3 regions of the Nonomuraea sp. NPDC005501 genome follow, and region 1 is predicted to be linked to each of the others. Evidence: predicted binding sites of a transcription regulator. Region 1 holds the regulator's gene; each other region holds the start of a gene.
What was found. The regulator LexA, encoded in region 1, represses DNA repair genes until DNA is damaged. The targets are predictions, from matches to a motif close to TCGAACANNTGTTCGA.
Positions count from the first base shown of each region.

Region 2: the regulator LexA is predicted to act here: its motif matches at 1,070-1,085, upstream of ruvC (crossover junction endodeoxyribonuclease RuvC).
Region 3: the regulator LexA is predicted to act here: its motif matches at 1,286-1,301, upstream of ABZS51_RS35705 (Rv2578c family radical SAM protein).

Region 1 is NZ_JBEXDT010000095.1:11,352-13,614, forward strand. It holds gene ABZS51_RS34270 (MFS transporter) at 1-276, shown strand, start outside; gene lexA (transcriptional repressor LexA) at 696-1,403, opposite strand.
Region 2 is NZ_JBEXDT010000067.1:5,560-7,822, reverse strand. It holds gene ruvA (Holliday junction branch migration protein RuvA) at 1-368, opposite strand, end outside; gene ruvC (crossover junction endodeoxyribonuclease RuvC) at 365-967, opposite strand; gene ABZS51_RS28215 (GNAT family N-acetyltransferase) at 1,233-2,263, opposite strand, start outside.
Region 3 is NZ_JBEXDT010000104.1:16,401-18,663, forward strand. It holds gene ABZS51_RS35705 (Rv2578c family radical SAM protein) at 230-1,276, opposite strand; gene ABZS51_RS35710 (DUF3040 domain-containing protein) at 1,411-1,674, shown strand; gene ABZS51_RS35715 (PadR family transcriptional regulator) at 1,894-2,263, shown strand, end outside.

The DNA of each region.
Region 1 (2,263 bases):
GCCGTTCACGTCAGCAGCCAGCACCTGCTCACCGCCGCCCGCCCCGACCAGAGCAGCAGCGTCATCGGCGCCTACATGGCCTTCTACTCCCTCGGCTCCGCGCTCGGCGCGATCACCACCACGTGGGCCTACAGCGCCGCGGGATGGCCGGCCGCCAGCCTGCTCGGCGGAGCTTACGCCGCCCTCGGACTCCTCGTCGCCATCTCGACCCGACGTTTCACCGCCCTGCCGGGGGCGCGGCAACCGGGTGAGTCCGTATCGGCTACGTCCCGCTGACACTCGGTGGCGCGAGCGCACGGCGCTGAGCGAGCACCGTTGACCGGCCTTGCAGCCCCGGCCACTTCCTCAGGGCTTCCAGCATCTCCCGGCCACTACTGCGTTCAGCCGGTGGGTGCGGAGGCCGTCACCTGGTCCGCCGCCCTGGCCGCCGGCTCGACTCGACCGCCGCTACCGGGGCAGGGCTCGAACTCGAACATCGCGATTGGGGCAAGGGCACGAGTGGGCTGCCGTGACCGGGGCAGAGCTCGACTCGAACGCCGTGACCGAGGCAGGGCGCGAGTGGAGTGCCGCGACCGGGGCAGGGCTCGATGCCGGGCTCGACGAGCTCAACGCCGAGGGCGAGGAACGAAGGCTGCCGGTGCTGGTCGCGGCTCCCCGGGGTGCTCCCGGGGAGCCGTCGGCGGTGGTGGGGTGGGTCAGAGGCGGCGGAGGACCGCCACGACCTTGCCCAGGACGCTGGCCTCGTCGCCGGGGATCGGGTCGTAGTTGGGGTTGTGGGGGACCAGCCAGACGTGGCCGTCCTTGCGCTTGAAGGTCTTGACCGTGGCCTCGCCGTCGATCATGGCGGCCACGATGTCGCCGCTCTCGGCGACGGGCTGCTGACGCACGACCACCCAGTCGCCGTCGGCGATGGCGGCTTCGATCATGGAGTCACCGGCGACCTGGAGGAGGAACAGGGTGCCCTCGCCGACGAGTTGCTTGGGCAGCGCGAAGACGTCTTCGACGCTCTCCTCGGCGAGGATCGGCCCACCGGCGGCGATCCGGCCGACCAGCGGCACATAGGCGGCCGTGGGCCTGCTCACCGTGGGCTCCTCGGAGGAGGCGTCGGGGTCGACCCACAGTGCCGGCTCGCCCGGCAGGCGGACTTCGAGGGCGCGCGGCCGGTGCGGGTCACGCCGCAGATAGCCCTTGCGCTGCAACGCCGTCAACTGGTGCGACACGCTCGACGTGCTCGTCAGCTGGACGGCCTCGCCGATCTCACGCATGGACGGCGGATATCCGCGCTGTTGCACCGAATCGCGAATCACTTCGAGAATCTTGCGCTGCCTGGGCGTCAGGCCCAGGGAGTCGCGCCGGCGCACCGCGAGGTCTGTGACCCCGTTTGCGTCATCTCGCTCGCTCATGCTCTCCTCCTCGTCGCCGGGTGGCCTGCCGCTCCGGCCTGCCCTCCCGGTCCGTGGTCTCCATGTCGCACACAGCGACCGTATCGCTGTTGAAGATCATCTTCAAACAATTGTTCGAGTCGTCCTCGAAATTATCAGTGGCGTGGTGTACAACATCGTACGGGAGTTCGATCGACACCGTGTTCGATTTGCTGATCTTTATTGGGTCTTTTTCTCGGACCCGGACGGCGGGGAGGTCAATCGTGCGCGTCACCGCGGTCACGGACATGACCAGCGAAGACGCCGGACGGCAGCGGGTCGCCGAGGGCCGTACAAAGGCGATCAAGAACGACGGTGTTGGGGGCGGGCGGACTGTGGGGGAGGACAAAGCGTTCAGTATTCGCGAACGCCTCGGTTTGCGCGACAATTCACCATCCAGGCGGGGCCGAGGTGGTGGTGGTCAGGTGGCGAGAGTGGCCGGACGCAGAACGACGGCAGGGCAGCTGCAGGACGGCTGCAGGACGGCCGGAGCCGACACGCCACGCTCGTTGGTCATCGTGCGGAGCTCGGCGTCACCCACGGGCAGGGGCCGAGCCGTACCCCAGGGGGAGGCGGTCGCGGTGCGTGGAGATGGGACCGAGCCGTGCTCAAGGGGGAGGGTGTCGCGGTGCGTGGAGATGGGACCGAGCCGTGCTTCAGGGGAAGGCGGTCGCGGGTGTGTGGAGATGGGCGCCGGCCCGTCGTGACGGCGGGTCGCGTGCTGTGAGGCGGATCGGCTGAGCGCTTCGGGCGTTCTGGGCGTACTGGATGGTAGGGCCGGGCGCGGCGACCGAGCCCGCGCGGCCGGGTGGACCGCAGGGGTCACTTCGAGGGGTGGGGTT
Region 2 (2,263 bases), on a different contig from region 1:
ATGCGCTGGGCGCCCTTCTGGCCGATGCCGGGCACCTTGGTGAGGGCCTTGAGGTCGGCGGCGGCGACGGCGACGCGCAGCGCGCCGGGCGTGTGGACGGCGAGCATGGCCAGGGCCAGCTTGGGTCCGACGCCGCTGGCCGTCTGGAGCAGCTCGAACACGGCCCGCTCGTCGTCGGTGGCGAACCCGTACAGGGTGAGGGACTCCTCGCGCACCACCAGCGACGTGGACAGCCGCGCCTCCTCCCCGACCTTGAGCCGGGCCAGCGTGCCGGGCGTGCAGTGAGTGAGGATGCCGACGCCGCCGACCTCGATGACCGCGCCGTCGGGCGCGATGGCGGCGACCCGGCCGGCCACTGAGGCGATCACGGCGCCACGTCCTTCTCACGGCCGGCGCCGGTACGGCCTGCCACGCCGGCACGGCCTGTCGTCGCGGTACGGCCTGTCGTCGCGGTACGGCCGGCGGTGGCCAGGGCCTGGGCCAGGCGGTGCTGGGCGCCGCCGCGCCACACGTGGCAGATGGCCAGGGCGAGCGCGTCGGCGGCGTCGGCGGGCCTCGGCATCTCCTTGAGCCGCAGCAGCCGGGTCACCATGGCGCCGATCTGCTTCTTGTCGGCCGTGCCGCTGCCGGTGATGGCGGCCTTGACCTCGGACGGCGTGTGCAGGGCGACCGGCAGGCCGCGCCGGGCGGCGCAGAGGACGGCGATGCCGGCGGCCTGGGCGGTGCCCATGACGGTGCGGACGTTGTTCTGGCTGAAGACCCGCTCGACCGCGACGGCGTCGGGCCGCACCTCGTCGAGCCACTGCTCGATGCCGGCCTCGATGCCGACCAGGCGCGCGCCCAGCTCCTCGTCGGCTCCGGTGCGCACCACCCCGACGGCCACCAGGGACAGCGGCGCGCCCGGACGACCCTCGACCGCTCCCACGCCGCACCGGGTCAGTCCCGGGTCGACGCCCATCACTCGCACCGTCGCGCCTCCCGCTCGTTCTCGCCCGCCGGCCTGCCCGCACCACGTCCGCCAGTCACGGCGCTCGTCACGTCCGCCTGTCACAGCGCCCGCTCGCGCCCGCCGAACACCTGTTCGGCACGAGACTCTACCCCGGCTGACGTGCCCGCGCACCGGGAAACGCCCGCGCGCCGATGGCGGGCGGCCGCGCGGCGGGGCGACGACCGGACGCCCGTCCACGCGGACGGGCGTCCGGTCGCACGAGGGGTCGCGCCGGCGGGGTCCGTCAGAAGTAGTCCAGCATGTACGGCTGGGCGGCGAAGGCGGTGTCCAGGGCCTCGTCGTGCGAGTCGTCCCCGGACAGGAGGCCGCTGCGGCGCAGCGTCGCCGTGGGGATCCCGGCGTAGAGCGCGGACAGGCCGTTGATGCGGAGAGCGGGCCCGGCGCCGGCGCCCGCGTCGGCGGACAGGGCCTTGGCCTCGCCCCGGCCGCCGGAGACCGTGAGCCGCCAGCGTCCGGTGTTGCCGGGGCGTACCGGGTCCTCGACCTCGACCGTCGTGTCCAGCGTCGCCCCGGCCGGGAAGCCCCTTCGCTCCACCGCGGCCGCCACGTCGATCACCCGGAACATCCACCGCACCATCGTGACCTCCTCGACCGACCGCTCGCGCAGCAGCCAGCGGACGGGGTCGTCGGGCGCCAGCACGGCCGTGACGGTCTTGGCGACCGAGGAGGCGGAGCCGACCAGCGACCACAGGGCGCGGGCGGTCTCCTGGGAGCCGGCGACGAGGTTGTCGACGCGCATGCGGTCGCCGTCCCAGCGGTACACGGCATAGCCGTCGGGGGCCAGGTAGAGGAAGTCGTCCTCGCGGGCCAGCCGGCGGGCCCAGGTGCGCTCGTCCCAGGAGATCGGGCCGGAGGCTCGGGCCTGGCCGTGCAGGCGGTGCAGCAGGGCGACGACCTCGGCCGCGTCGCCGGCGTCCATGCGCCGCACCGGTACGTCGCCCGCCGGCCTGATCGCGCGCAGCGCCTCGGTGGGGATGGTGACCAGATGCTGGGCGCCCGCGTGCTCGTAGCCCGTCGCCCGGTAGAGGGGGGTGGTGGCCGGGTAGAGCGCGGAGACGGCGTCGCCCAGCTCGGTGGCCCTGCCCACGGCGGCCCGCATGACCGCGGTGCCGACGCCCCTGCCCCGGTACTCGGGGTTGACCGTGACGCCCGCGACGCCCGCGAGGGGCTGCGGCCTGCCGTGCCACCACTGGGTGAAGCCCCGCACCCGGGCCGAGCCGGCCAGCCTGCCGCCGTCGAACACGCCCAGGTAGC
Region 3 (2,263 bases), on a different contig from region 1:
TTGCGGCTGTCCTTCTTGGCGTCCTTGACCTGCCTGCTGGTCTTGATCGCTTCCTTCTTGGACTTGCCGGACTTGGTCGCCGGTTTCTTCTTGGCCTCTGCCATCGTTTCCCCCGAGTGGCTATGGTGCCCGAATGGCACACTAAGCCGCTTAATACCCGTTTAGCACTCGAACCCGACATTGCATCCCGGGCGAGTCCGGTCAGGGCTGCCCCAAACGCCGCAAAGTGTCACAGCAGAGGCAGTTGTTCGGCCGCCGGAGGCTTGGCGGGCGGTGTGGCCGCGGAGCGCGGCGGGCGGACGCGGCGGGTCCGCCCGGAGGTGGTCGCGCCGACCCCGTGGTGCTCGGCCAGCCGCCTGACCTGCTCCGTGATCCGCCGCTGGTACGCCTGCGGCGCGTAGGCGCCCCTGCCGTACAGCTCCAGGTAGCGCGGCACGAGGCGCGGGTGCTCGCGGGACAGCCACGTCAGCCACCACTCGCGCGCCCCCGGCCGCAGGTGCAGCACGATCGGCGCGATGTGCGTCGCGCCCGCCTCGGCGATCTCCTTGACCGTGCGGTCGAGCTGGGCGGGGGAGTCGGTGAGGTAGGGCAGGATCGGCGCCATCAGCACCCCGCAGTCGATGCCGCGCTCGTTGAGCGTCGCGCACACCTCCAGGCGCCGGCGCGGGTCGGGGGTGCCGGGCTCGGCGGAGCGCCAGGCATCGGCGTCGAGGAAGCCGACCGAGACGTTGGCGCTGACGTCGGTGACCTCGGCCGCCTCGGCGAGCAGGTCGAGGTCGCGCAGGATCAGCGTGCCCTTGGTGAGGATCGAGAACGGGTTGGCGGCGTCGCGCAGCGCCTCCAGGATGCCCGGCATGAGCCGGTAACGGCCCTCGGCGCGCTGGTAGCAGTCGACGTTGGTGCCCATGGCGACGTGCTGCCCGCGCCAGCCCGGGGCGGCCAGCTCCCTGCGGGCCAGCTCGGCGGCGTTGACCTTAACAATGACCTTGGAGTCGAAGTCCGCCCCGGCGTCGAGGTCGAGATAGCGGTGGGTGTTGCGGGCGAAGCAGTAGACGCAGCGGTGGCCGCACCCCCGGTAGGGGTTGATCGTGAACTCGAACGGGACGCGGCTGGCGGCGGGCACCCGGTTGATGATCGAGCGGGCGTGGATCTCGTAGAACGTCATCCCCCGGAACTCGGGGGTGTCGAACGTGCGCGTCACCGCGCCGCGGGCGAACAGCGGCACGACCGGATCATCCGCATCGGTACCCGTCAGGCGGAGATTGTCCCAGCGCATGTCCTTGATTGGAACAGAAGTTCGATGATGATCGCAAATGGAAAGAGGCGGCAATTACCTGACAGGGCGGGGGCTAATGATCTTCAGGGTTGGGCAGAACACCCGCACAGAGCTTGCGTTCCGGAGGTGCACCCATGGCCTGGTCGCAGGACGAGGAGCGATTGCTGGCACAGATCGAACGGCACCTCGTCGACGACGATCCCCGTCTCGTGGCGCGACTGGAGTCGTTCAACGAGCGGGTCCGACGCAACGAGGCCAAGGCCGCCGGCCAGGGCCGGCTCCGGCCGAGGCCGCGCCGCTCGACGGTGATCATCCTGATCAGCTGGGTGCTCATCGCCACGCTCGTGGCGACCCTGCTGGTCATGGTCCTCCAGCACGGAAGCGCCACGTCCTTCTGATCCGCATTTCCCCATCTCGGCCCGTGTGTAGCCGTCTTGGGCGGATTTTTGAGCCTTTGTTGGGTGATCAGGCGCGGACCTAGGGCGCCGAGCACCCCCGTCTCACCGCAGGTCTCCCCTTGGGGTCGACGTCCGGACTCGCACTGGCCATGGGATGCTCGCGCACGTATACTCGTAGACGAGTGTTCGTACACGAGCTACCGAGTGGAGGCGCGCGAGATGGCGAAGCGGCGGAAGGTGGGGAGCCTGCTGGCCCTCGCCGTGCTGTCCGTCGTGGCACAGCGCCCGATGCACGCCTACGAGATGGCCTCCGTTCTGCGGGCCCGCGGCAAGGACCAGGACATGGCGATCAAGTGGGGGTCCCTCTACACCGTCGTGCACAACCTGGCCCGGCACGGCCTGCTGCGGGAGGCGGGCAGCGACCGGCAGGGCGGCCGGCCCGAACGCACCGTCTACGAGATCACCGCCGAGGGCCGCGCCGAGCTGGCCGACTGGACGCGCGAGCTGCTGTCCGACCCGGAGGAGGCGCCGCGCAGGTTCGAGGCGGGGCTGTCGGTCATGGGCGGGCTCGCGCCCGAGGAGGTGACCG